2 regions of the Paenibacillus sp. EC2-1 genome follow, and region 2 is predicted to be linked to the other one. Evidence: riboswitches for the same ligand, from Rfam matches in the RefSeq annotation. Region 2 holds a riboswitch; the other holds the start of a gene.
The links. Region 2 has a riboswitch for ZMP and ZTP ahead of purT (phosphoribosylglycinamide formyltransferase 2). Riboswitches for the same ligand answer to the same signal wherever they lie in the genome.
Positions count from the first base shown of each region.

Region 1 (12,114 bases), 2.0 Mb from region 2:
TAATGCTCTTCTTCGTGAATCGTAGTCTGCGCAATGTAAACCATTGTTAAGATTGTGAAGATAAACGCTTGTAGTGCGCCAATGAAGATACTGAAACCTTGCCAAGCAGCGAGGAACGGAACCCCGAAGAATCCAATTTTCAGTATGACGGAAATCAATACTTCCCCAGCAAAAATGTTTGCGAACAAACGGATTGCCAACGCAATCGGTTTTGCCAAGTTCTCAATAATATTGAGTGGCAGGAAGATTGGGAATGGTTCAATATAGTGCTTCAGGTAATGTTTGCGGTTCAGCTTCAGACCCAGATAGTTCATCAAGATAAATACGACAATAGCAAGACCTGCCGTAACGTTGATGTCTGCCGTTGGTGATTTCCACCACAACACTTCATGGTGTTTAACTCCCACAAGCGGTTGACCGAAAACTGTGAAGCCGTCTGGCACTGTAGTTATCACTGAAAATGGAAGTCCCAGAATGTTGGCTACGAAAATGAACAAAATGAGTGTCAATCCCAAGGATATGTATGGTTTTCCCTTTTTCAAGTCCATAGCACTTGACACAACGCCTTGTACAAATTCCACTACCCATTCCATAAAGTTTTGCAGTTTGGAAGGGTTTTCGACAGATAAATTACGAGTTGCCAGCCATGCAAGTACGAAGACTACTACTCCAGTTACAAGGAGCATGAGTACTGCTGACAAGTCGATATTGAATCCGCCAAGATTAATAATCGGTGAATCATGCATAATTTTGTTTTCACCCCTTTCCAATTAGCGCTGATCAATGATTGTTTCTCAAGCCAAATATAATGCTGACAGGAATGGTCAACAACTGGGGAATGAACAGACCGGCAATGGTTGCGCCGAGTGATACCTGCTCCAGCTTCGCTGCGATGACTACAATCAAGAATCCGGTACAAAGTCTAGTTATAAAACCAAAGCTATACCGTCTGTTGTCTTGGCTGACCGCCAATTGTGCCAGCTGCCGCACTTTAATGGAAAGGAAGCGTACGTTAAACAAACCCGCTGCCATACCCATGATCAAGCCCGAGAGAATCGGACGATAATCAGGGGAAAAAGCCCAACCCAGTAATAATGCAGACAATAGTAGTATCGTCACTCTGGAAACAGCGTTCACAATGGATGTCAAATCATTCACTTTGCGCCCCCAAAAACTTTTTAATGAGAAGAGCAATATTCAAAATCCCTACAAAGAGCCCTGCAACGGTTCCAATCGCGAGCCAGTATCTGGGCCCGTCCAGCAAATCAGCCAGCCACTTCCCACCGAAAAAACCGATCAGGATGTAAACTGCCAGCAATCCTCCGGCACTACTAATGTAAAGTGCAATCAACCAAGGGGAATCTTGACTATTTGGATTTTTCATATAAACCTCTAATCCCAACTCATTTTACTTAATATAACAATGCTTTGTCAATGAATCGATAACAGCGTTTTAGCATATAAAATCAAGCATTTTGCGCAGTCCAAACTGCGCAAAATGCCGCCAGAACCGTACAGTTCAACTGTATGCTGTGATGTTTGTCACGAGAATACACATTATTATGCTTTTGTGAACATTGTGTGAAATTCTTCCGGACGCTCATTTACGACCCCAAAATGGTGCAAAATCGCATTGACAATGCGTTCCGATGCCTGCCCATCACCGTATGGATTTGCGGCTTGACTCATAGAATCGTACAACGCTTTATCCGTTAGCAGAGCTTTCGTACGTGCATATACATCCTCTTCGTGGGTACCCACCAGTTCCAGTGTTCCTGCATCGATTCCTTCCGGACGCTCTGTCGTATCACGCAGCACCAATACAGGTACGCCGAACGATGGAGCTTCCTCTTGCAGACCACCCGAATCAGTCACAATGAGGTGTGTATGCGGATAGAAATTGTGCAAATCAACGACATCCAGCGGATCGATGAGCTTAATACGTGGATGATTGCCAAGGATCTCGTGTGCCGGTTCTTTAACCGCAGGGCTTAGATGAACCGGATAGACGATCGCGATATCCTCGAACTCGTCAGCAATCCGTTTGATCGCACGGAAGATGTTCCGATGTGGTTCACCCTGTGATTCCCGGCGATGTGCCGTCATCAGGATCAACCGTTTACCCGCCGCCCAGTCTAGAACAGGGTGTTTATAATCAGGTTGTACTGTGTATTTAAACACATCTGTTACCGTGTTGCCTGTGATATAAATGGTTGAATCATTCTTATTCTCTTTGCGCAAGTTCTCTGCCGACCAGTTGGTGGGAGAAAAATGAATGTCTGCAAGTATACCCGTCAGCTGACGATTCATCTCCTCAGGGTACGGGGAAAGTTTATTCCATGTACGAAGACCTGCTTCTACATGACCTACCTGTATTTTTTGCAAGAAAGCTGCATAGCTGGCAAGGAATGTTGTTAGCGTATCACCATGCACCAATACAATGTCCGGCTTTGCTTCCCGCAGGACAGGCTCTAGTCCCTCCAGCACTCTAACGGTAATTTCATTTAAGGTCTGACGGTCTTTCATGACATCGAGGTCATAATCCGGGACAATCTTAAACACGTCCAGTACCTGATCGAGCATTTGCCGATGCTGCGCTGTTACGCATACTACGGATTCAATATGCTCGGGATGACGCTGAAGTTCCAGAATGAGTGGTGCCATTTTGATGGCTTCCGGACGAACGCCGAATATGGTCATCACTTTCACTTTAGACATGTTCGGTTAACCCCCTCTTTAAAACATCTAATATTCTCTAGATTGTTACTTCGTGCCGTAGAGACGATCTCCTGCATCACCAAGACCAGGAATGATATATCCATGCTCATCTAAGCCCTCATCAAGAGCAGCCACATAGATATCTACATCCGGATGTGCTTCCTGAACAGCTTTCACACCTTCTGGTGCTGCTACCAGGTTCATCATCTTAATCTGGGTGCAACCACGCTTCTTCAGTACATCAATCGCAGCAATCGCGGATCCACCGGTCGCCAGCATAGGATCGATAACAATCAGCTCACGTTCCGTGACGTCGGTAGGAAGCTTCGTATAATATTCTACAGGCTGCAGTGTCTCTGGGTCACGGAACAACCCTACATGTCCCACTTTTGCAGCTGGAAGTAGCTTAACAACACCGTCTAGCATACCAAGACCAGCACGTAGGATCGGAATCAATCCCAGCATACGTCCTGAAATAACTTTCCCTTCCGTCTCAGCTACAGGTGTCTGTACCGAAATGGATTCCAGCGGTATACTGCGAGTAATTTCATAAGCCATCAACGTTGCTACTTCGTCGACCAACTCACGAAAATCCTTTGTGTTGGTCCGCATATCGCGGATAAATGTCAGTTTGTGTTGAATTAATGGGTGATCACAAATCACCAATTTTCCCATGTGTGGTCCCTCCGGTTGGTTACAATATGTTTTTCAATATGGATATGAATTCTAGCGGGCTCCATAAATCCTATCTATTATATCATCACCAAGCTTGATTTCACACCTACATGCATCATGTTTCTTCTATTCTAATAGGGGGAAAAACATGCCATCTTCAAATCAGTAACTTATCCTAGCATACTAGGTTTTCCAATTATCCGAGAAAAAATGCTGAAATATAATTTTCTCAAAAAAAAGCCCCGCCTTCTTCTGAAGACGGGGCCAATGATTGGATAAAACTAAGATGTGCTTACCTATTCTTAGTATTTCATCTCTGGGTAAAGAGGGTATTTCTCTGTCAATTCAGCTACTCTGCGGCTTGCTTCTGCAAGTGTCGCTTCATCTTGCGGCTGACGAAGAGTGAGGGCAATGATCTTAGCGATCTCAACCATCGCTTCTTCATCCATACCACGGGATGTAATAGCCGGTGTACCGATCCGGATACCGCTTGTTACAAACGGACTTGTCGGATCGAACGGAATTGCATTTTTGTTAACTGTAATTCCAATAGAATCAAGCACCTTCTCTGCGTCCTTACCCGTAATGTCGAGATTACGTGTATCAACCAGCATCAGATGGTTGTCAGTTCCACCAGAAACGATGTTAAGGCCTTCAGCTATCAGTGTGTCTGCAAGCACCTTCGCGTTCTTCACAACTTGCTGTGCGTACACTTTGAAGGAAGGTTCGAGTGCTTCACCCAAAGCTACAGCTTTAGATGCAATAACGTGCATAAGCGGTCCACCTTGAGAGCCTGGGAATACTGCTTTATCAATAGCAGCAGCCCAAGGCTGTTTGCAGATGATCATACCACCACGTGGGCCACGAAGTGTTTTGTGCGTAGTAGTCGTAACAAAATGAGCATGTGGAACAGGATTCGGATGCAATCCTGCTGCAACAAGACCTGCGATATGCGCCATATCAACCATGAACAGCGCACCTACATCGTTAGCGATAGAAGCCAGCGCTTCAAAATCGATGGTACGTGGGTATGCACTTGCACCAGCAACGATTAAACGTGGACGATGTTTGAAAGCCGCTTTACGCACTTCGTTGTAATCGATAAGGAATGTATCTTCTTGCACACCATAGGCTACAAAGTTATACAACAGACCAGATGCATTCACAGGACTTCCGTGTGTCAAGTGTCCACCGTGAGCGAGGTTCATGCCGAGAACCGTATCCCCAGGCTTCAGTGCAGCCAAATATACAGCCATGTTCGCTTGAGCACCTGAGTGAGGTTGAACGTTAACATGTTCTGCACCGAACAACTCTTTAGCACGGTCGCGAGCCAGGTCCTCAACGATATCAACACGCTCACAACCACCGTAGTAACGTTTACCCGGATAGCCTTCCGCGTATTTATTCGTGAGCACGGATCCAAGCGCTTCAATAACCGCTTCACTAACGATATTCTCCGAAGCAATAAGTTCAATGTTGCTGCGTTGACGTTTGAGTTCCAAATCCATAGCTTCCAGTACAGCCGGGTCTTGCTTACGCAAATTCTCCATCATCTTCGTTTCCTCCCCAAATTAAAAAATATTATATGGTATATCATCAATCACAACATCAAACTTACTAGACCTTAATCACAAGAAGTGGAGTTCATATCTTGCTCCAACCGATAAACGGCTCGCTGCCCACCAATCAACTTCGGTCTTGTCAGTGCTGCGGTCACGCGTGCTTCCCCGATAAAACGAATACTAGGCCGAAATGGTACAGCAACCGGGCGCAGATGCATTCCGATCATGGTCTCACCGATATCTATACCGGCATGTGCCGAGATGCTCTCAGCAAGGCACGGAGCAGCAAGACTTCGGTAAGCTGCGGAAGCCATGGACCCGCCCGCATGCGGAATAGGTACAGCAGCCACTTCCGTCAGTCCCAGATGTTCGAGAAGTTCTCGTTCCACCACAAGTGCACGGTTCAAGTGCTCACAGCATTGAAATGCAGTATGAAAGCCAAACTCAGCTTGCACTTCCTCAATACCATTCAATACTTGACGAGCCGTCTCAAGCGCACCACCGGTACCTATCTTGCGACCGGCAACCTCACTTGTACTTGTTCCAATAACCAGTATTTTGCCTCGTCCCAAGCCTGCAGCCTGGGCCAGCTCCCGTACAATCGTCTCGGTTTGCTCTTTCAAATCATGATCATTCGAGTAATCTGTCATGTCACAGCCCCCCATGGATGCGATCGCCCTGAACACAAGCTAACGCCAGAATTAAGCAGGCATTAGCTTGCATCACCTGCGATGAGCTTAACCTTTCAGATAGCGTTCCTCAATGGCCTTGATCTTGTTAACCCTGCCAACATGCCGTTCACCCTGACTAAATTCTGTACCGAGCCAAGCTGTAACAATCTCAGCTGCCAATCCAGGACCTACCACTCGTTCTCCGAGAGCCAGCACGTTGCTGTCATTATGCTCACGGGTAGCTTTTGCCGAAAATACATCATGCGTCAGTGCACAGCGAATGCCTGGCACCTTGTTCGCTGCAATACTCATGCCAATTCCCGTTCCACAGATCAGAATGCCGCGGTCAGCTTCTCCGGATACGACCTTCTCACATACCGGAAGTGCATAATCCGGATAATCGACCGAATCAGAGCAGCCGCAACCCAAGTCCTCAACTTCATGTCCAAGACTGCGAATAACCTGCGAAATTTCCTCTCTCAAACGAATACCAGCATGATCTGTGCCTAATGCGATTTTCATATGAAAAACCCCCTTGTATGTTTCGTCTTTTGTCACCGTAATTCACAAAAACAATGTAAACCACGTGTACAACAACTTGTATCATTATAACCCAAATTGTCATTAAAAGACGAAAAAAAGAGCAGTCCGCGCACGTGAAATGTGCACCAATTGCTCTTTGCCCAGGCGACCGGCCGTATGTTTCCGATGCTCCATCGTGGTTTCATCCACTTCGTCGCCAGTTACATCGGAATCCGTGTTTTTCCACTTCATCTTAAATCAAACTCAGCAGAAAAGCAACGGATAAATGTTTATATATTCGTGCAGCTTCTACTTATGCTCATTCCCTAGCTTATCCAGCAAGCGGAACAACGCTAAGCGAATTTCTGCTGCTGTAGCCTCATAATCCTCCAGTGAACCACCGAATGGATCAGATATGTCAAAGCTCGGAATACGCTGTCTAAGTTCGATAAGACGCACCTTGTCCTGCTCCTGAAGCTCACCACCAAGGGATCTTGTCATCTCCATTGATGCAAGCAGACTGTCCTGCTCTTGCAGATCCCGAAGCACCTGCTCATCATTCTCAACGTACTCCTTAAGCGTATGAACCTTGTCCGCCGCATAAGGAAACTGACGAATCGCGTACTGTTTATGGGATAGCGTCAATGTCAGAATCATATCCGCCCATTCCACAAGATCTGTGCTGAGTGGTTTGGAGCTATGACATTCTTCAATCTGCTGATCCCGAAGAACCGTCCCGGCATGACTAGATATAGGCATTCCCTCTACAGCGGCAACACCTGCGGAACGCACTTCGAGCGAAATCCCTCTTCCCTCGGCAAGCTTACGCAGCATACCCTCAGCCATGGGACTACGACAGGTGTTGCCGGTGCAGACAAATAATATGTTTTTCACGGTCTCCACCTCCCAAAATTCCATTGCCGTTATTGTATCAAATTATAAACATCAAACCAAATGCTAGCAGAATAACGCCGCCTATCATTTCTCCATATTCACCAAGCTTACTAGCTGCATGTCGTCCCAGCATAAGCCCCATAATCGACATGAGTCCCCCAATTACACCGAAAGATACCACGATCAATAAGACATCTTTGACAAACATACCAAGGGAGACGCCCACAGAGAATGAGTCGATGCTGACACTAAGTGCAAACAACAGCATTCCTAGCAGCGTGGTGTGATTAACAAGCTTACCTTCTTCCTTACGAAAAGAATTCCAGATCATATGTCCACCCAGAAGTATGAGCAGCCCACCCGCTGCAAGCCCTGTAACTTGTCCAAGCAAAGAGCCGACATATCTTCCCGCAAATAACCCAATCAGCGGCATAAGCATATGGAAGAACGCAATTAGCAGACTGATATTCAGAATATGCCTCAGCCGAATACCTCTCATCCCAACGCCAATACCTAATGAAAATGCGTCCAATCCCAGTGCCACAGCCATAATTAGGATGGTCGCGAGTTGCCCTGATTGGACAGACGATTCCAACATCCGAATTTCCCCCAAGTCCCTATGGTCTTGTACACCATATGCGGACAAGGAAGGAATCATTCCGGATAGTCGTTATTATTCTACTTGCAAAATATGATGGCCTGCTGCTTTAAGAAGCCGATTCATCACTGCAGCGCCGAGACCCTTCTCCGGGCAGGACTCTGCCAGAAGAAAGGTCGCGCCCTCTTCATCGAATTGGCGCAGCCCGGCGTAAAGCCGGTGGGCCGCTTCCTCCGGTGCGGCCAAACTGCCGAGCGAGACGACGACGTCCGCGCGGTAGCGACCGATGTGCTCGTCGAATGACAGCACACCGGTCTTCTCCCCGCGCGCCTGCGCGGCGTCGAGCTCGGCCTGGATCTTGGCGGACACGGCTTCAGCCGTCCGCCCTTGCACGATGCACAGCGCACCCTTGGGTGCGTAGTGCGTGTACTTCATGCCCGGCGAGCGTGGCGCCGGGCTGTTGGCGCTCCCGGCGCGCGCAAGCGCCGGGTCGCGCTGGACGCTTGCCGCTAATACGGCAAGCTGCTCTTCCGTGACGCCGCCGGGGCGCAGCACCGTCACGGTACCGTCCTGGCTCGCCTGGACGACCGTCGACTCGACACCGACCCCGGCGGGGCCGCCGTCGAGAATACCGTCGATGCTACCCGCCAGGTCCTCAAACACATGGCTGGCCAGCGTCGGACTTGGCCGGCCAGAGCGGTTCGCACTAGGCGCAGCGAGCGGACACCCTGCGGCGCTAATCAAGGCCAGCGCCACCTTATGATCCGGCATGCGCACTGCTACCGTATCCAGTCCAGCCGTTACGCGCGTAGACACCGCACCGGGCTTCACAGGCAAAACGAGCGTCAGCGGTCCCGGCCAGAAGGCATCCATCAAACGCCGTTCGGTCTCATTCACATGCAGAACAAGGCCATCCAACTGACTCTTGTCCGATATATGCACGATAAGTGGATTATCTGAGGGCCTACCTTTTGCTGCAAAAATCCGCTCCACCGCATCCGTGTTTCCTGCATCAGCACCTAGACCGTAGACCGTTTCGGTCGGAAAAGCTACCGTTCCGCCCGCTGCAAGCACTCTGCCAGCTTGTTCAAGCACAACCGCGTCCCCTTGTTCTAGGTGCAATCCAGAAGCAACTTTTTCATCTTTTTCAATATCACTCTTCGTGGAACGTCCAACAATCGTGTTCATCCCGATATCTGATTTATCACCCATGTTCATCCGCCACATTTTGGTGACACGATGGGGAGCAACAATTTCCTGTTCACTGATTCGATTCTCTTTTCGATCCATTGTCATCCCAAACTTTCTATATATTAGATCATCCAGCAGCTATATTAATCTCACATTGCCACAAGGATGGATTGCTATATCGTCATCGATTCAGTACCCATGCACCCTTCACATCTTGGATTTAACTGACCACAAGAAAAAGCGCTTGTATCTCACAGCAACCAGCAGCCCATCATGATCGGACCCTAACGCTAAAGAGAAAGCACTCTTCTGCTAAAAAGTGTATCATATTCTACTGTGATTGACGATTCGAATTCCACCTTAAAGCCTGCACCGTATACTCTAGTATTGTCACCTTAACTATTATTACTGCGATTGTAAGAATCATTGCTAGCTAGAAAGTGCTCTATTCCTTTATGCAAATAACCCAGACACCCATTCCCACAATCCTATGAACATGTCCCACAGGAAGAACCGCACCTCTGGTTCACTTGAATTTGCATTACTTCGTTCTTCTGAAGCGTTGCTGTCATCCGCTTTAGCAGAAGCCGTCCGCACTTCACCATCTACCGGCTGAGCCGCTGCATCACCACTACCTGCATCGATGAAGCATAGCGGTGGGAATAGTACGCACCACCAATTCTGTCCTTTTCCTTCACCTAACGTAATCCGAACAGCCTCATATTCTCCTGCGGGATAGACCGTCCCACCATATAGCTTCGTGGGAAATGGAACGCTTCCCAGTGTCACATCATAAGCATATGTAATACCACGCTTGGACAACTCTTGGCCAACCAACTGACGGATTTCAGGCAAATGACTTCGAGTTAAGACTTTTGCGTCCTCTAAACTTTGCGGATTGTCCAATTCAATTACCCACTGCTGCATTTGGGCTACAACTGCATCACGGATTTCACGTTTCACAAGCTGATCGGACGGGTTATCCGAATTAGCCAAAATCCGAAGACGGATAGACTCTGCCGGGATCGGTCCTCCTGCTACTGCAGCGTCGATTCGTTGCCCTTCCCAGGCCATCACAATCATAAATAATATAGATAAGAGCATGATCATTTGTTTAACAATAATACGTAGTGTCTCGCTATGCTTTCTCATAATGCCAGCCACCTCTCAAGAATAATCTATGATGTCTATCAGTATGTCCGTGATTGAGAGAGTTAAACGTGTAAACTAGCATTTTATTAAAAAGATAGAGTAGAGACACAAAAAGCCCCAAAGGGCTTTTTATACATATTGTATTGATGAGTTAATGATAATCAGAAATATTCCGTGCCTGATTCACCTTGGCAACCACCTTAAATGAGTTCGGTTCAAGCAAATCATCATCGATTTCCTGTCCATAAAACTTCACACTCATCACAACCCCAAGGCTTGCCATATTGATCACCAGTGAGGTGCCCCCAAAGCTAATGAATGGCAATGTAATACCAGTTAACGGCATCAGACCGATAAACATACCTATATTCTCAAAAATCTGATATAAGAACATCGCCACCATTCCAACAATCAAGAGTGGCCCCGCCCGGTCCCGGCACTCCAGTGCAATCAGAATCATTCGATGAATAAGAACAAAATACAATAGCAGCAAGATAGATGAGCCAACAAAGCCGAACTCCTCCGCAATCTGTGCGAAGATCGAATCGGAATATGTATAAGGCACACGGTCTGATTGGACCGACGTTCCCTGCATAAACCCTTCACCACTAAGACCACCTGATGCAATGGCAAGCTTAGCATTTTTCGTATGGTAAATCGCATCTGTCGTCGCTTTGTCCGGTACAAGCCATGGATCAAGTCGAGACATCCAGTGTGCACGAGAACCATTACCGAGATATTCCTTAATCTGATCGTGATAATGAATATAAGCCTGAGACCCACCCAAAACTACAGCTGCTACAAGCACCAAGCCAATGAGTGCATGTAGGAACTTGAGGTTACCGATCCACAACAATCCTACCAAAATAACCACATAACTGAGTGCATTTCCAAGGTCGTTGATCCCCATCACAAGCACAAATGGAAGAAAGGCAAGCAGTCCGACCGGAATCACATCCCGTATAAAGGAGAGCTGAGGTTTGTTTTTGCGAATCAATATATAGGTCAGAAAAATAATCAAGACCAGCTTAAACATCTCCGCTGGCTGCAAGCTAAGGGAAGTGCCGAACTTGATCCATCCCTTCGATCCGTTTATGTCTGCACCAAAAAACATAACGAACACTAATAGCGCAAGTCCAGCCAAATAGATATACCGTGCATATTTAATCAGGAGACGAAAGTCTAATAGACTCATACAAAAGAAAGCAAGGAAACCAACGATGTAATAGATAAGCATCTTCATATGATGACCTTCCAGATCAGTTCCAATCGTAACGCTATATATCGATGAGACGCTAATCAACATGAGCATAATCAGCACGGCCACGATCATGAAATCCATCTTTTGTATTCTCTGAAGCATATATGCCTCCTTGTGCAAACAATAGTTTACTAATTCATTGTTATAGGAAATATAGCAATTACTTTTACTATTGTAAGTAATTACAAGCTGAATCACAACACTTCACATTTCCAGATCTGATTTTGAATCACGTAATATTGAGAAAAGAAAAAAGCCCCGGAGGGCTTTCCTATTGGTCATTGATTGGATTTAAGTATTTATCTTATTTCTGGTCTTAGTAGAACCTCGTTAGCTCTTCTCAGCTGTCGCTGTACGATACGTACTTGGCTGTGGCAGATCCTCATCGATCTCCCGTCCGTGCAGCTTAACACTCATTGCTACACCCATACTCGCCATACTGATCACGAGCGATGTACCACCAAAACTAATAAACGGAAGTGTGATCCCCGTCAGCGGCATCAGACCGATGAACATACCGATATTCTCAAATATCTGGTACAAGAACATGGAGACAATACCTACAATAAGGAATGGACCTGCACGATCCTTACACTCCAGTGCAATCAGAATCATCCGGTGTATCAGAATAAAATACAGTAGCAGCAGTACCGATGATCCAATAAAGCCATATTCCTCCGCAATCTGTACGAAAATAGAATCAGAATACGTGTAAGGTACGCGGCCCGACTGAACAGACGTCCCTTGCATGAATCCTTCTCCACTCATCCCGCCAGATGCAATCGCCAACTTGGCATTATTCGTATGCCAGCTTGCCTTAGCTGTAGCTTTATCGGGTACGAGCCACGGATCAATACGCTCCATCCAGTG
Region 1 is NZ_CP186006.1:5,020,868-5,032,981, forward strand. Features, by position in the region: gene atpB (F0F1 ATP synthase subunit A) at 1-746, opposite strand, end outside; gene ACK8P5_RS23635 (ATP synthase subunit I) at 781-1,158, opposite strand; gene ACK8P5_RS23640 (AtpZ/AtpI family protein) at 1,151-1,384, opposite strand; gene wecB (non-hydrolyzing UDP-N-acetylglucosamine 2-epimerase) at 1,561-2,718, opposite strand; gene upp (uracil phosphoribosyltransferase) at 2,764-3,393, opposite strand; gene glyA (serine hydroxymethyltransferase) at 3,696-4,946, opposite strand; gene ACK8P5_RS23660 (TIGR01440 family protein) at 5,018-5,605, opposite strand; gene rpiB (ribose 5-phosphate isomerase B) at 5,693-6,148, opposite strand; ZMP/ZTP riboswitch at 6,301-6,383, opposite strand; gene ACK8P5_RS23670 (low molecular weight protein arginine phosphatase) at 6,458-7,042, opposite strand; gene ACK8P5_RS23675 (manganese efflux pump MntP family protein) at 7,080-7,640, opposite strand; gene ACK8P5_RS23680 (L-threonylcarbamoyladenylate synthase) at 7,716-8,930, opposite strand; gene spoIIR (stage II sporulation protein R) at 9,285-9,983, opposite strand; gene ACK8P5_RS23690 (FtsW/RodA/SpoVE family cell cycle protein) at 10,135-11,346, opposite strand; gene ACK8P5_RS23695 (FtsW/RodA/SpoVE family cell cycle protein) at 11,575-12,114, opposite strand, start outside.
Region 1: another riboswitch for ZMP and ZTP. It lies ahead of rpiB (ribose 5-phosphate isomerase B); the one in region 2 lies ahead of purT (phosphoribosylglycinamide formyltransferase 2).

Region 2 (12,114 bases):
CTGTCCTTACCATTCCACAAATACAGAGCAGCGGCCTCAACAATATATTGGTAACGGATGGCAGCATAGATAAATAAATAGATGAATTAGAAGGGCGTCTTTCAGTTAGCTGATGGATGCCCTATTCTATTCGCCTTTCAATTAATCTTCGTTGTCGTAATTTTTATGATATAACCATATATATACTAAACAGAAATGTGGTGCTCATTGAACATATGGATATCCAACCGAATGTACAACAATACTTGAAGCGAATCGGTTACAACGGCCCTTTGAACCCAAACATAGAAGTACTCTCGCAATTACAAGAACTTCATGTTCACACCGTTCCCTATGAGAACCTTGATATACTAGGCGGCATTCCTATTTCTCTCGACATACCACACCTATTTAATAAAATCGTGACTAAACAGCGCGGAGGTTTCTGTTTTGAACTGAATGCGTTGTTTGGATGGCTATTGCAAGAGCTTGGCTTTAATGTTACGCATTATTTTGGACGTTTCTGGCGGGGAGAAACGAATACGCCTTCTAAACGTAGACATCACATTTTACATATTGAAATCGATAACCGACGTTTCATCGCCGACGTAGGCGCCGGAGCATCCCCTCGGCAACCGTTTGAATTAATTGAAAATATAGAGCATATACAAGGAGATGAGATCTATTTAGTTCAAAAATCGGCTCCATATGGTTGGATGTTATACGAACGAAAACATGGAGAACTAGACCCCATTTATTCCTTTACGGAGGAGCCCAATTTGCCACAAGATTATGAAACGACTTCTTATTGGTGTCAGTATTCTCCTGAATCCGTATTTAATAAAGGAGCCAAGGTTTATATACGTACCAAAGACGGCCGTAATACGGTAGATGACCAAGAATTTCGGATTTTTACATCTGGACAAGTCCACATCTTCTCACCATCAACACCTGAAGAGTACGCTCAGGCTCTTATAGAACATTTCGGCATCAAGCTTCCTTTCGAGTTGAAATAATCTGATTATTCTACTTACCATCCTATTTATGGAGAAGCTTTTATCTTATAATGGAAATGGTTGTAATGCGAGAGGAGATCATGTCTATGAATACTAACGATGTCATGAGTAATTTGTTTTCGAAGGAGTTCACAGATAATCCTTATCCGATTTACGACAACTTAAGAAAGAACGACCCATTACTCAAAATGAGGTTTCCCGATGGTAACGTTGGTTGGCTGGTCAGTAGTTATGAAGATGCTGAAACGGTTTTAAAGGACCCACGCTTCATTAAGGATATTACAAAAATTTATGGCGAAGAATCAGCAAGTGTATTTTCAAGTAACATGTTATTCTCCGATCCACCTGATCACAAGCGGCTGCGTTTACTGATGCAGAAAAGCTTTACTCCTCAGTTAATCGCAGGCATGAGAGATCATATTCAGGATATTGCTGATGATCTGCTCGATGCAGTATCCTCACAAGATCATATGAATCTGATTGATGATTACGCCTTCTTATTGCCAATCATCGTCATTAGTGAATTGCTAGGCGTCCCGCTTGAAGATCGAGATAAATTCAGAATCTGGTCGAATTCTATCATTGATACTTCCAATCAGGATACTAGTGAAGAAATTGTCATTCAGCATATGGACGAATTCGTTAAGTATCTTGGAGAATGGTTCTCAAAAGTACGTGAAAATCCAGGGAATGACTTGATCAGTCAGTTGCTTCTTGCTGAAGAACAAGATGATCGTCTAAGTGAGCAGGAGTTGTACGGAGTCGTTATTCTGATGATCATTGCAGGCCATGAGACGACCGTAAATTTAATTGGCAATGGCGTATTAGCCCTACTTGAACATCCAGAACAACGTAAGTTACTTCAAGATCAGCCTGAACTGATTCATGGCGCGATTGAAGAGATGCTAAGATTTAACGGCCCGGTTGAATTTAGTACTTCTCGCTGGGCAAGTGAAGATTTCGAGTTTAGAGGGGTGCAGATGACTCGGGGGGATTTGGTCATTGTTTCGCTTAATTCCGCTAATCGTGATCCTCGGCAGTTTAATGATCCTGACATTTTCAATATTACTCGAGAGAAAAGCCAGCATCTCGCGTTCGGAAAGGGTATTCACTTATGTCTAGGTGCACCACTTGCTCGTCTAGAAGCAGAAATTGCTATCAACACCTTATTACAGCGTTTTCCGAACATCCAGCTTCGAGACAACATACAAGATCTTGAGTGGAGACCTGGCATGCTAGTTCGAGGTGTGAAGGAACTTCCGTTATCTCTCAACAATTAAGAATACATGTGTAAACTAATTCTTCTAGCTCATAAAAAGAACGCCGCACTCCAACTACAGAGTGCGGCTTTTCATAATTTCAGCGCAATGATCGAGTAAGTAACAGAACGTTCGGTTATGACCAATGAAGAATGATGATACATCATATCGATTTCGATCAGACTCATAAGTGAGTAGAGCACGATGTTTCATCACATCCCGTATGATCCAGGTAAATCGTTCAGCAGCTTCTCCATCCAAGAAAGTGACATAGGCATATAACGAATGCTCTATAGGTTCATCTAATGGACTCACACCGGCACACGAAAATTCAGTCTGAACTCCGATCTGGTTGAGCTTATATAGGGCCGAATAGATCTCAACATCCACCTCGACCCCATTAAACATTGTAGTTCTTTTCGGATGTTTACGTATTTTAGGTGCACGATCCCATTCTTTGAGTTCTCTCTTCCGGCGTCTCCAATATTCTTCGGTGTGTGAGCTAAGAAGCACTTCACCCGTTGTATCTACCTGATCATTAATCATGTGAAATCTTCCCTCTCGTTATTAACCGTTATATTATTATATTCCTGCTCTTGATGCACAGGATGCGGAGCCCAACCATGTATGTGGATTACCTGCCCAACACCAGCCAAGCTTAGGTTTCCCTTCGCTAATCCACAAAGCTGTTACCCTCTTATCTCCACACCGTGATCCAAGCAGAGAGAATCCTTTATTTTTCATTAACATATCCGGATAATGCGTTATAACCGCAACTCCCTCTTCCAGTGTCAATGGGGAGCGATTCTCGTTAATGATTATTTTAATAGAATCGTTGGGCGTAATATTACGAGTGGACTCCCCAGTATCGATATCCAAGACCAGATAAGCCATCCCATTCGGTAATTGAATGCCCTCAATCGGCTTGAATCTTTCAACCTCTTCTGCTTCCATCACGCTAAAGCCCTTTTTATTATTTCGCTCTACGAGCCCCATCGCTAATTCCCCATTCACCCAATCCCCCTTGATGACAATCACAAAGGGAATACGTTCTTCTGATTCTTCCAAAGTATTAGAGGCATCGATGACAGCTCGAAGTGGTTCTAATCTCTTCTTGAACCCTTCAGCTTCAAGACCTATTAGAGCAGGATATCCTTTATTTATTAAATTCTCAACTTGACGGTCAAATTCTTTATTCAACATATATTGCGTATCCCTTCTTTCCATAGAACAGCTCTAGGTAGCATAGGTCATATGTCGAAGGACTACCATTCGAGCTCAATTAATTGTACTATTTCATCTTACAACATTCATGCTAATTGTAAACTTGATGAAGTAAATCATTGATGTTATCCATGTAATGTCGTAATAGTTTAGAAGGGACTTTAATGTAAATTATAAGTGGATTGATCGTTTGTGCATCCAATTGTTGAAAATCTAGGATGATCTTTCGGATCAACAATCCCATAACCTTTGAACTGATATTAACTGTTTATCTTCGAATTCAACTTCATAAATATCTGGTTTTGAAGTCTGTTGCCAGAAGTTGAATCCGTAATTCGAGTCGAAGTAATTCATAATAATCGTCATGATATTACCATGTGTGCCAATGACCATTCTCTTCCCTTGGTAATCCGATAGTAATTTAAAGATGACAGGCATAGCCCTCTCCTGAGCTTGTCTAGTTGTCTCTCCTTCAGGCATACAATAATCTTTATCCGTAAATGACCGTTCGATAGCCTTAATTAACTCCTCTTCAGATATTGCTTCATTTAGGGTAGCGATAGGCCTTTCAATAAGCTCATTGTACAAAATGATGTCTTTATGTAGCAGCTCAGCAAGTGGTAAAACCGTTTCTCTAGCCCGATGGTGGGAACTGGAGACAATAACATCAATCCGCTTATCTTCTAACAAGGTTGCCACTCTTTGCGCATCTGCTTGCCCTTGCTCATTAAGTCTTGCTCCGCCTGATGTTTTCTCTTGTTCTAATGAAAATGGAGCGATGCCGTGCCTGACAAAATAAATTGTCGTTTTCATTTGACCACCCTCTCCTAAATCCCCAATATTATATTTATTTTCCATGAATAGATGATCAATGTAAAGATCGAAAAAAGCCGTGGATCAGCTATTCTATACAGCTAACACACGGCCCTTATACTTTTTTAATTCTAATATCGTTAGATGAAATATGAATTAAGCCTCTTCTACAGCAAGCCCATCAAGTGCTTGCTTGGCAAGAATACGTGCTTCTTCAACCGTATCAGCCGTGGATAACGCAACGGCCATTCTCCGACCCAATTTACTCACAGGCTTACCAAATATACGTACCTGGGTGTTTGAAACAGATAGTGCTTTCTCCACACCGGTAATTTGATAATTCTCCAATTCCTTATCTGCTTTCAATGGGCGACTGGCACCCGGTAATAATTGAACAATTTCCGGAATAGGATAGCCTAGAATTGCACGAACATGAAGAGCAAACTCGGATAGATTTTGAGTGACTAGGGTTACTAATCCTGTATCATGCGGGCGAGGGGAAACTTCGCTAAAATACACTTTATCTTCTGTTAAGAATAATTCAACACCAAACAGACCATATCCGCCCAATTCATCCGTAATCGTTCTAGCAATATGCTTAGCTTCTTCAAGTTGTTCATCAGTCATATGATGTGGTTGCCATGATTCAATGTAATCTCCGCTCTCTTGAACATGCCCAATAGGTGCACAGTAGCTCGTTCCATTCACGCTGCGGACCGTTAAAAGTGTAATTTCAGATTCAAAACGGATGAACTCTTCAATGATGACCCGACCATTCTGAACCCGTCCTCCCTCCATGGCAATGCTCCAACATTTCTCGATGTCCTTCTCCTCACGGCAAACGCTTTGTCCTTTACCTGACGAGCTCATTAGTGGCTTAATGACACAGGGATAGCCCATCTCATGGACCGCTTGAACAAATTCTTCATATGTATCCGCAAATTTATAACCTGCTGTTGGCAGACTAAGCTTCTCTGAAGCTAGTCGTCTAATCCCCTCACGATCCATCGTCAGTTTAGCTGCCCTTGCGGTAGGAATAACCCGATGGCCTTCCTCCTCAAGTTTCAACAATTCAGAAGTCGCTAAAGCCTCAATTTCTGGAACGATTAGATCCGGATTTTCCAGTTCAATAATTTCACGTAATTTCTGTTCATCTAGCATATCGATCACATAGCTGCGGTTCGCTACCTGCATAGCAGGTGCATGTTCGTAACGGTCAACGGCAACCGTCTCCACCCCTAATCGCTGCGCTTCAATAATGACTTCCTTCCCCAGCTCACCAGAGCCGAGTAATAACATTTTTTTAGACTGTAACATTGGCTATCCCTCACTTTTTCGGATTGATCTACAATAAAATGTAGATAAAAAAGAGGCAAGGAGAAAGAAACTCCTTACCTCTGCCCAGGCGTACGGCACTGCCAACAATGTGCTCCCTCATGGTTGCCCATGTTCCGCCAGTTACACATTAGCATTTCAATTGTCATGTAAATCATACTGAAATAATCGTCTATTTGCAAATAGATTCAACAAAAAAAGCCGCTATATAGCGACTTTTTTTGTATGTATGACCCAAAAGGGTTACTCTTCAGAGTCAACATTATGGAATACTTGCTGAACATCCTCTAAATCCTCAAGTGCGTCAATCAGTTTCTCAAACTGTGGCATTGCGTCTTCCGGAAGCTCGACATAATTTTGTGGAAGCATCGTTAATTCAGCAACCGTAAATTCTGTAATACCAACATTTTTGAACGCTTCTTGAACCTCGTGGAATTGATCTGGTTCCGCATATACAATAACAGAATCTTCTTCTTCCATGATATCACGAACCTCAACATCAGCTTCCATCAGCAATTCGAATACCTCGTCCAATGTTTTGCCTTTTACACCTATTACAGCAGTCGCATCAAACATATATGCTACCGATCCGCTCACGCCCATGTTTCCGCCGTTCTTGTTAAAGGCAGAACGCACATCAGAAGCTGTACGGTTTACGTTATTCGTCAATGTATCAACAATAACCATTGCCCCGTTAGGTCCAAATCCTTCATAACGAAGCTCCGTATACGTTTCTTCTGAACTTCCTTTTGCTTTATCCATAGCACGATCGATTATTGCTTTTGGTACGTTATACGTTTTGGCCCGTTCAAGAACGACTTTCAAAGCACGGTTTGATTCGGGATCCGGCTCGCCTTTTTTGGCTGCTACATAGATTTCAACTCCAAATTTCGCATAAATACGACTTGTATTTGCATCCTTTGAAGCTTTCTTTTCTTTGATATTATTCCATTTACGACCCATGATGTTCCCGCTTTCTTTATAAATTTTACTTTCCTATTATAGCATCATACTCGGTTATGAAAAAACTACTGATCTGAAACATTTTGTTTACCATCACCACACATATATTATAGTTGTTCAGTTTCTACATATACAAATATGTTAATCTCGTTACCTTCGACTAAGCACTGCCTGCTCATGTACCCGTTCGGTATTTTTAAATAGTGGAGCCAGCACAATGGAACCTATAATAAACAGTATTCCACTTGCGCTAAACACGATGAATAAGGAAGACTGTTCTTTAAGGAACCCTGAAAATGACATACCTAGAACCATCATCCCCATAAAAATAGGTGTAATCGCTCCTCCAACTCTTCCTATATAAGCGGTCTCCGTATTTTTCATAATAAGTGTTTGAATCCCCACTTGAATGCATGGGTAGAAAAATCCACTGATCATCTGAAGTATTATCGTCACCCACACGACGCTCGATGCCCCAATACCTACTGTGACAATTGCACTTACAACAAGACCGAGTGCAAGCATAAGTTGAGGTTTCATTTTGGCAGCTAAACTCATAATGACTGCTCCGCCTACTAGCATAGCGCCACCATTTGCCATAAGAAGCCACTGTAAGAACTCTTTATCCCTTCCTAACTTCTCGATCGTGATAAATAGCATCAAAGGCTGAATCATTCCAACCGCGAGCCCGCTTGCAGCAAATGAAACACTTAATGTTCTCAAAGATACATTATTCCAAAGATATTGAAGCCCCTCTTTCATCTCACCCATAAAGCTGCTTTTCTCTCTAGTTACTCCCTGCTGATCACGTGGAAGTCTGGTCAGAATAAGTGCGGACACAAAAAACATAAGAGCTGTCAAACCAAGAGAAACCTCTATTCCATAATTCAGGAAAATAAATGTACCGATTACAGGACCAAGTACCATGAAAATAGCCATTAATGATTGAGATAGTGCCATAACACCTTGAACCTGGTCACTGGGTACATGCTCTTTATAGAACCTCATAGCCGACGGCTGCCAAAATTGAGACAAGCTAGATGAAATCAAAGTCCCCAAGAGCAGCGTGTACCATCCACCAAAATTCAATGCGAGCATCACGGCAACGACAGATAGTCCCGAAAGTATATCACACCATACCATCGTCCTTTTAGGCTTCCAACGATCTGCAAATGTCCCTCCTATAATAGCAAAGATAAAGATTGGGGCATATTCTACCACCGAAATAAGAGATACATATAAGGGGTCGTTATTCGTGAGGTTTGTAACATATAACAAAATCGCAAAATTTCGTATCCATATGCCAAGCTGGAGAAACACACTCGAGAGCATGATGGTTTGCACATAACGATTCTTCAACATACTTGATCAATCCTTTTCTTTAAATTGGACTTGCTACAACATTCTGGGCTTCCTGATGTCCATATATTGCTCGTGTCATCTTGCGTAACCTCCTCGTTCAAGTCTGTAGTCATTATATGGTGCTAATTAATGAAAAGCAACGCTTTTTTGGTTATTTTTATAAACAATTTAAGTTTATATCTATTATAAAATAAACAATTATATAAATTGTTTATTTATTAAAAGTTCTATGGGTTTGATTATATATGCTCAATGAATTTGATCTAATCTCAGTCGGAGGGTAAGATATATACACAATAAAGAACGAGAGGCCTGATGAAAACATGATAAAAAATGAGAAGATTAAAGCACTTGAAGTTGAGCTGACGGGTGTCAACGGAGAAGCTCTGGGGATCGTCCCTACGGAGCAAGCGCTTGAAATGGCTCGTAAAATGAAAGTAGATCTAGTCTGCACATCTTTATTTAGCAGTCCTCCACCTTGTCGCCTAGTGGCTTCCGGAGCAATTAAAGAAGAGCGCCAACAAGCACGCAAGAAAGAACAACCCGCGAAAACAAAAGAGATCCGACTTACACCGAATATCGAGGAACATGATTATGAAACAAAGAGAAATCAAGCTGAGAAGCTGCTTCGTGCAGGAAATTCCGTATCACTCGTTGTCCGGATCCAGGGGAAAGAAGGAGCAAAAGCTAAAACTCTCCTTGAAGAACTCATACAAGACTTGAAAGACGTTGGGCAGAAGAAGACAGGTATTCAAGTAAGCGGTAAACAAGCAATGGTTGAGCTTGAAGCCAAGTAGTTTTTCCTATTTCTTAAGTTTCTTCACGTGGTGAAAGATCGTCATGACTGCAGACAAAAGGGCAGCCTACTAGTCTTTCGACCTTAGAGACTGCCCCTCTATAGAACGGGATACACTACGTAAACATATTCTAGAGATACTTCCTGGAGGCCAAACTATTGCACGTACAACTGAAAGAACAGAACAACCATCCAGAAATCACCGTCATGGATACGCAAGAATTATATGGAGAGAAGGGGAATTTTCGAGTATTACAGTTCTCGAATGAAGCCATTCAAGGAGCACTCGACTTGGATCAACCTAAGCGTATACTATTCGAATATCCTAGAGCGATTATCCATCTAGTCGAATGGAACGATCCAACTTTTGAAGATATATTCATTATCGGCCATGGGATTGGGACCTTACCAGGTTATTTCTCGGATAAACGCTGTAAAGTAGCAGAACTCAGTGCTCCGATCGTTCATCTTAGTCGCCAATATTTTGGCTATAATCAGGATAATATTATCATTGGCGATGGACGTGCCATACTCGAGAGCGAACAGAACGAGGGTCTAGATTATATCGTCGTTGACGCTTTTACGGATAAAGGGACACCTCATCATCTTGTGTCATGGGAATTCTTCCGAACTGCATCAGAAAAGCTTGATGAACAAGGTTCAATTATCCTAAATCTTATAGGGAGAAGTGAGAACGACTCTTTCATTCATGCCATCCATACCACAGCTTGCGATATTTTTCCTTATGTAAGATCCTTTTCCCTTCCTGTTCAGGATTCTACTGATACCCAAAATATACTGATCATGGCCAGCAAATCCCCAATTATGTTTCAATCTAAACACCTAGCGGGATTCACAGAGGTACAATTCAGTGAAGGATATATCATTTGGGACTAAGTCTCACCTCCTATTATTCTGAAATGATTCCTTTTGAACCAAACAAAAAAACATCGCCTTATCGGCGATGTTTTATAGTTAAGGTTAATTGATGTTGTACCCTAAAGATTACGCTTGTTCAACTGTACTTGGGTCCATATAGACTACTTCCCATAAATGACCGTTAATATCTTCGAAACTCCTACTGTACATAAAGCCGTGATCCACTGGATCATTAGTTGGTTGTCCACCCGCTGCCAGAGCTTTATTTACAATCTCATCCACCTGTTCTCTGTTCTCCGCAGAAATTGCTATGATCACTTCAGTAGAATTTGATGAATCAGAAATCTCTTTTTTCGTGAAGGTTTTGAAATAATCTTCAACTAATAACATTACATAAATATGTTCACTGATTACCATACAAGTTGCGTTCTCATTTGTGAACTGAGGATTAAACTCAAACCCGATCTCCGTGAAAAATTCAACCGTTTTATTAAGATCTTTTACTGGTAAATTCACAAATATTTTATCCGCTTTTAAAGCCATAATACGTTCACCTCTTCATTAGGATGTGTTATTCACGCCTTGTTATTTCGTTGTTATTTGCATCATAACATAGGATTCATCATATTATTTCTTCTCGATTGCTATTTCCGAATACTGCGGTGAAATTCGATTCAGAAAACTGCTCATAAGTAAAGGAAGTGAAATCAAAATGGGTGGATCATCTAAACGAGGTGGATACAGCATAATCTGCTGAAATGGCACACGATTTTCATTATTCACAACAATTGGCACTCTAGACCTTGTTCGAAGTGTAAATTTAGGAAGTAATATATCCGTTAAGTTTGTGCTCCAAGCTAGAGTCGTTGCCATTAAATAGTATGTACCTGGTTTAACATTTGCAAATGAGAAATAACCTAAAGATGATAGTAACGTTCCGTGGATCGGTATTCCTTCAGGTATTGGTTTAGGGAATAATCCAATCAATATGACACCTTCAAAGTGTTCCGTTGCATGAACCATACCTTCAACTTGGCCACAAGGATCGGCGTTCATATTTTCAGGTACCCAAGATTGAATCTGCTGGAGTGAGGAGAAAAAGCTTGAAGCATGTTCGGCTGAATTTCGAAACTGAGAAGGAGACATACCCACTCGTTCCGTAAATCTTGTAGTAAACGTTCCAAGACTCTGTTGACCTATTTCGAGTGCGATATCACGCACTGTCAAATTACTCTGCAAGAGTAAGTCCTTCGCCTTCTGTAACCGAATAGAAGAGACATAATATAATGGGGATAGCCCTACCCTCTCCTTAAATATTCGAGAGAAATGATAAGGACTATATGAGATATGCTGAGCGAGATGAGACAATGGAAGCGGATCATAGATGTGCTTATGGATATAAGCAATCACTTCATCGATTTCTGAATATAAATCTGACATCGATTCCTCCTACTTGGACTTAGATTCCAACAACCAAGAACAATCGTTCCCTAAAGATACTAGCATAAACTTGAAACACCGAAAATACTTAAAATTGATTTTCAAATAAAAAAAGCCCTGATCGCTATTCAAGCGTCAGAGCTGTAGTCTGTATTGTACTAGATCCCGAAGTTATTCAAATCGATAAGTCCAAAATGTTTCTCTAGCAAATCGTTTGTTAATTTCTTCTGGGCTCATTTGTTTGCTACCTAATAATTCAGCAGCTTGGAACTGTGACCGATGAGATTTAATAGAATTCATCTTCGCTTCAATATAAGCAGTCACATCAATAGACACATCTGCTTTGCCTAATGCTTCCTCACAATTTCGAGCGAAGGCAATACACAGAACCGTTGGTTGCTCTTGCTTCGGTAACTTCTGTATTGTCCGGACAACAGCCGCACCAGTGGCATCATGGTCTGGATGCACGCTGTATCCTGGATAAAAAGTATATACAAGTGTCGGTTGAATTTCTTTTAATAATTGATCAATGACGCCATCCAGAAATTCAGGATCCTCAAATTCAATCGTTTTATCATGAAAACCTAGCATTCTCAAGTCTTGGATGCCAATAGCACGACAAGACTCTTCCAACTCGACTTTACGAATTGAAGGAAGTGTAATACGATTCGCAATCAGAGGGGTTCCCATATTGCGTCCCATCTCACCCAATGTTAGACATGCATAAGTAACATGGTCTCCTTGATCTATATGCTTGGCCAGCGTGCCTGAAAGGCCGAAAGCCTCATCATCTGGGTGGGGTAATACAACCAGTATGCGTTGATTCATTCTTTCTCATCTCCTGTTCTTTAGAAGGGTTCCCGGCTTAATTGCAATGCAACAACGAGCTTACCTTGACTATCATGACCTGCCATGACCAGTCGTTCAGACTCATTCTTGTCATAATGGGTCAAACCTTCTGCGTAAATCCAGCCATGCTCCATCTTTAATCCAACCCGAAATGTTCCATTTCCTGAAATAGATCCATGAGTGTAACGGATTTGGGCAT
Region 2 is NZ_CP186006.1:3,066,214-3,078,327, forward strand. Features, by position in the region: gene ACK8P5_RS14360 (cupin domain-containing protein) at 1-73, shown strand, start outside; gene ACK8P5_RS14365 (arylamine N-acetyltransferase family protein) at 216-995, shown strand; gene ACK8P5_RS14370 (cytochrome P450 family protein) at 1,082-2,275, shown strand; gene ACK8P5_RS14375 (hypothetical protein) at 2,330-2,800, opposite strand; gene ACK8P5_RS14380 (DUF5701 family protein) at 2,837-3,457, opposite strand; gene ACK8P5_RS14385 (histidine phosphatase family protein) at 3,710-4,291, opposite strand; gene purT (phosphoribosylglycinamide formyltransferase 2) at 4,448-5,608, opposite strand; ZMP/ZTP riboswitch at 5,684-5,763, opposite strand; gene ACK8P5_RS14395 (YebC/PmpR family DNA-binding transcriptional regulator) at 5,870-6,589, opposite strand; gene ACK8P5_RS14400 (MFS transporter) at 6,740-7,951, opposite strand; gene infC (translation initiation factor IF-3) at 8,275-8,748, shown strand; gene ACK8P5_RS14410 (spermidine synthase) at 8,907-9,644, shown strand; gene ACK8P5_RS14415 (VOC family protein) at 9,753-10,169, opposite strand; gene ACK8P5_RS14420 (helix-turn-helix transcriptional regulator) at 10,254-11,066, opposite strand; gene bshB2 (bacillithiol biosynthesis deacetylase BshB2) at 11,238-11,894, opposite strand; gene ACK8P5_RS14430 (YojF family protein) at 11,915-12,114, opposite strand, start outside.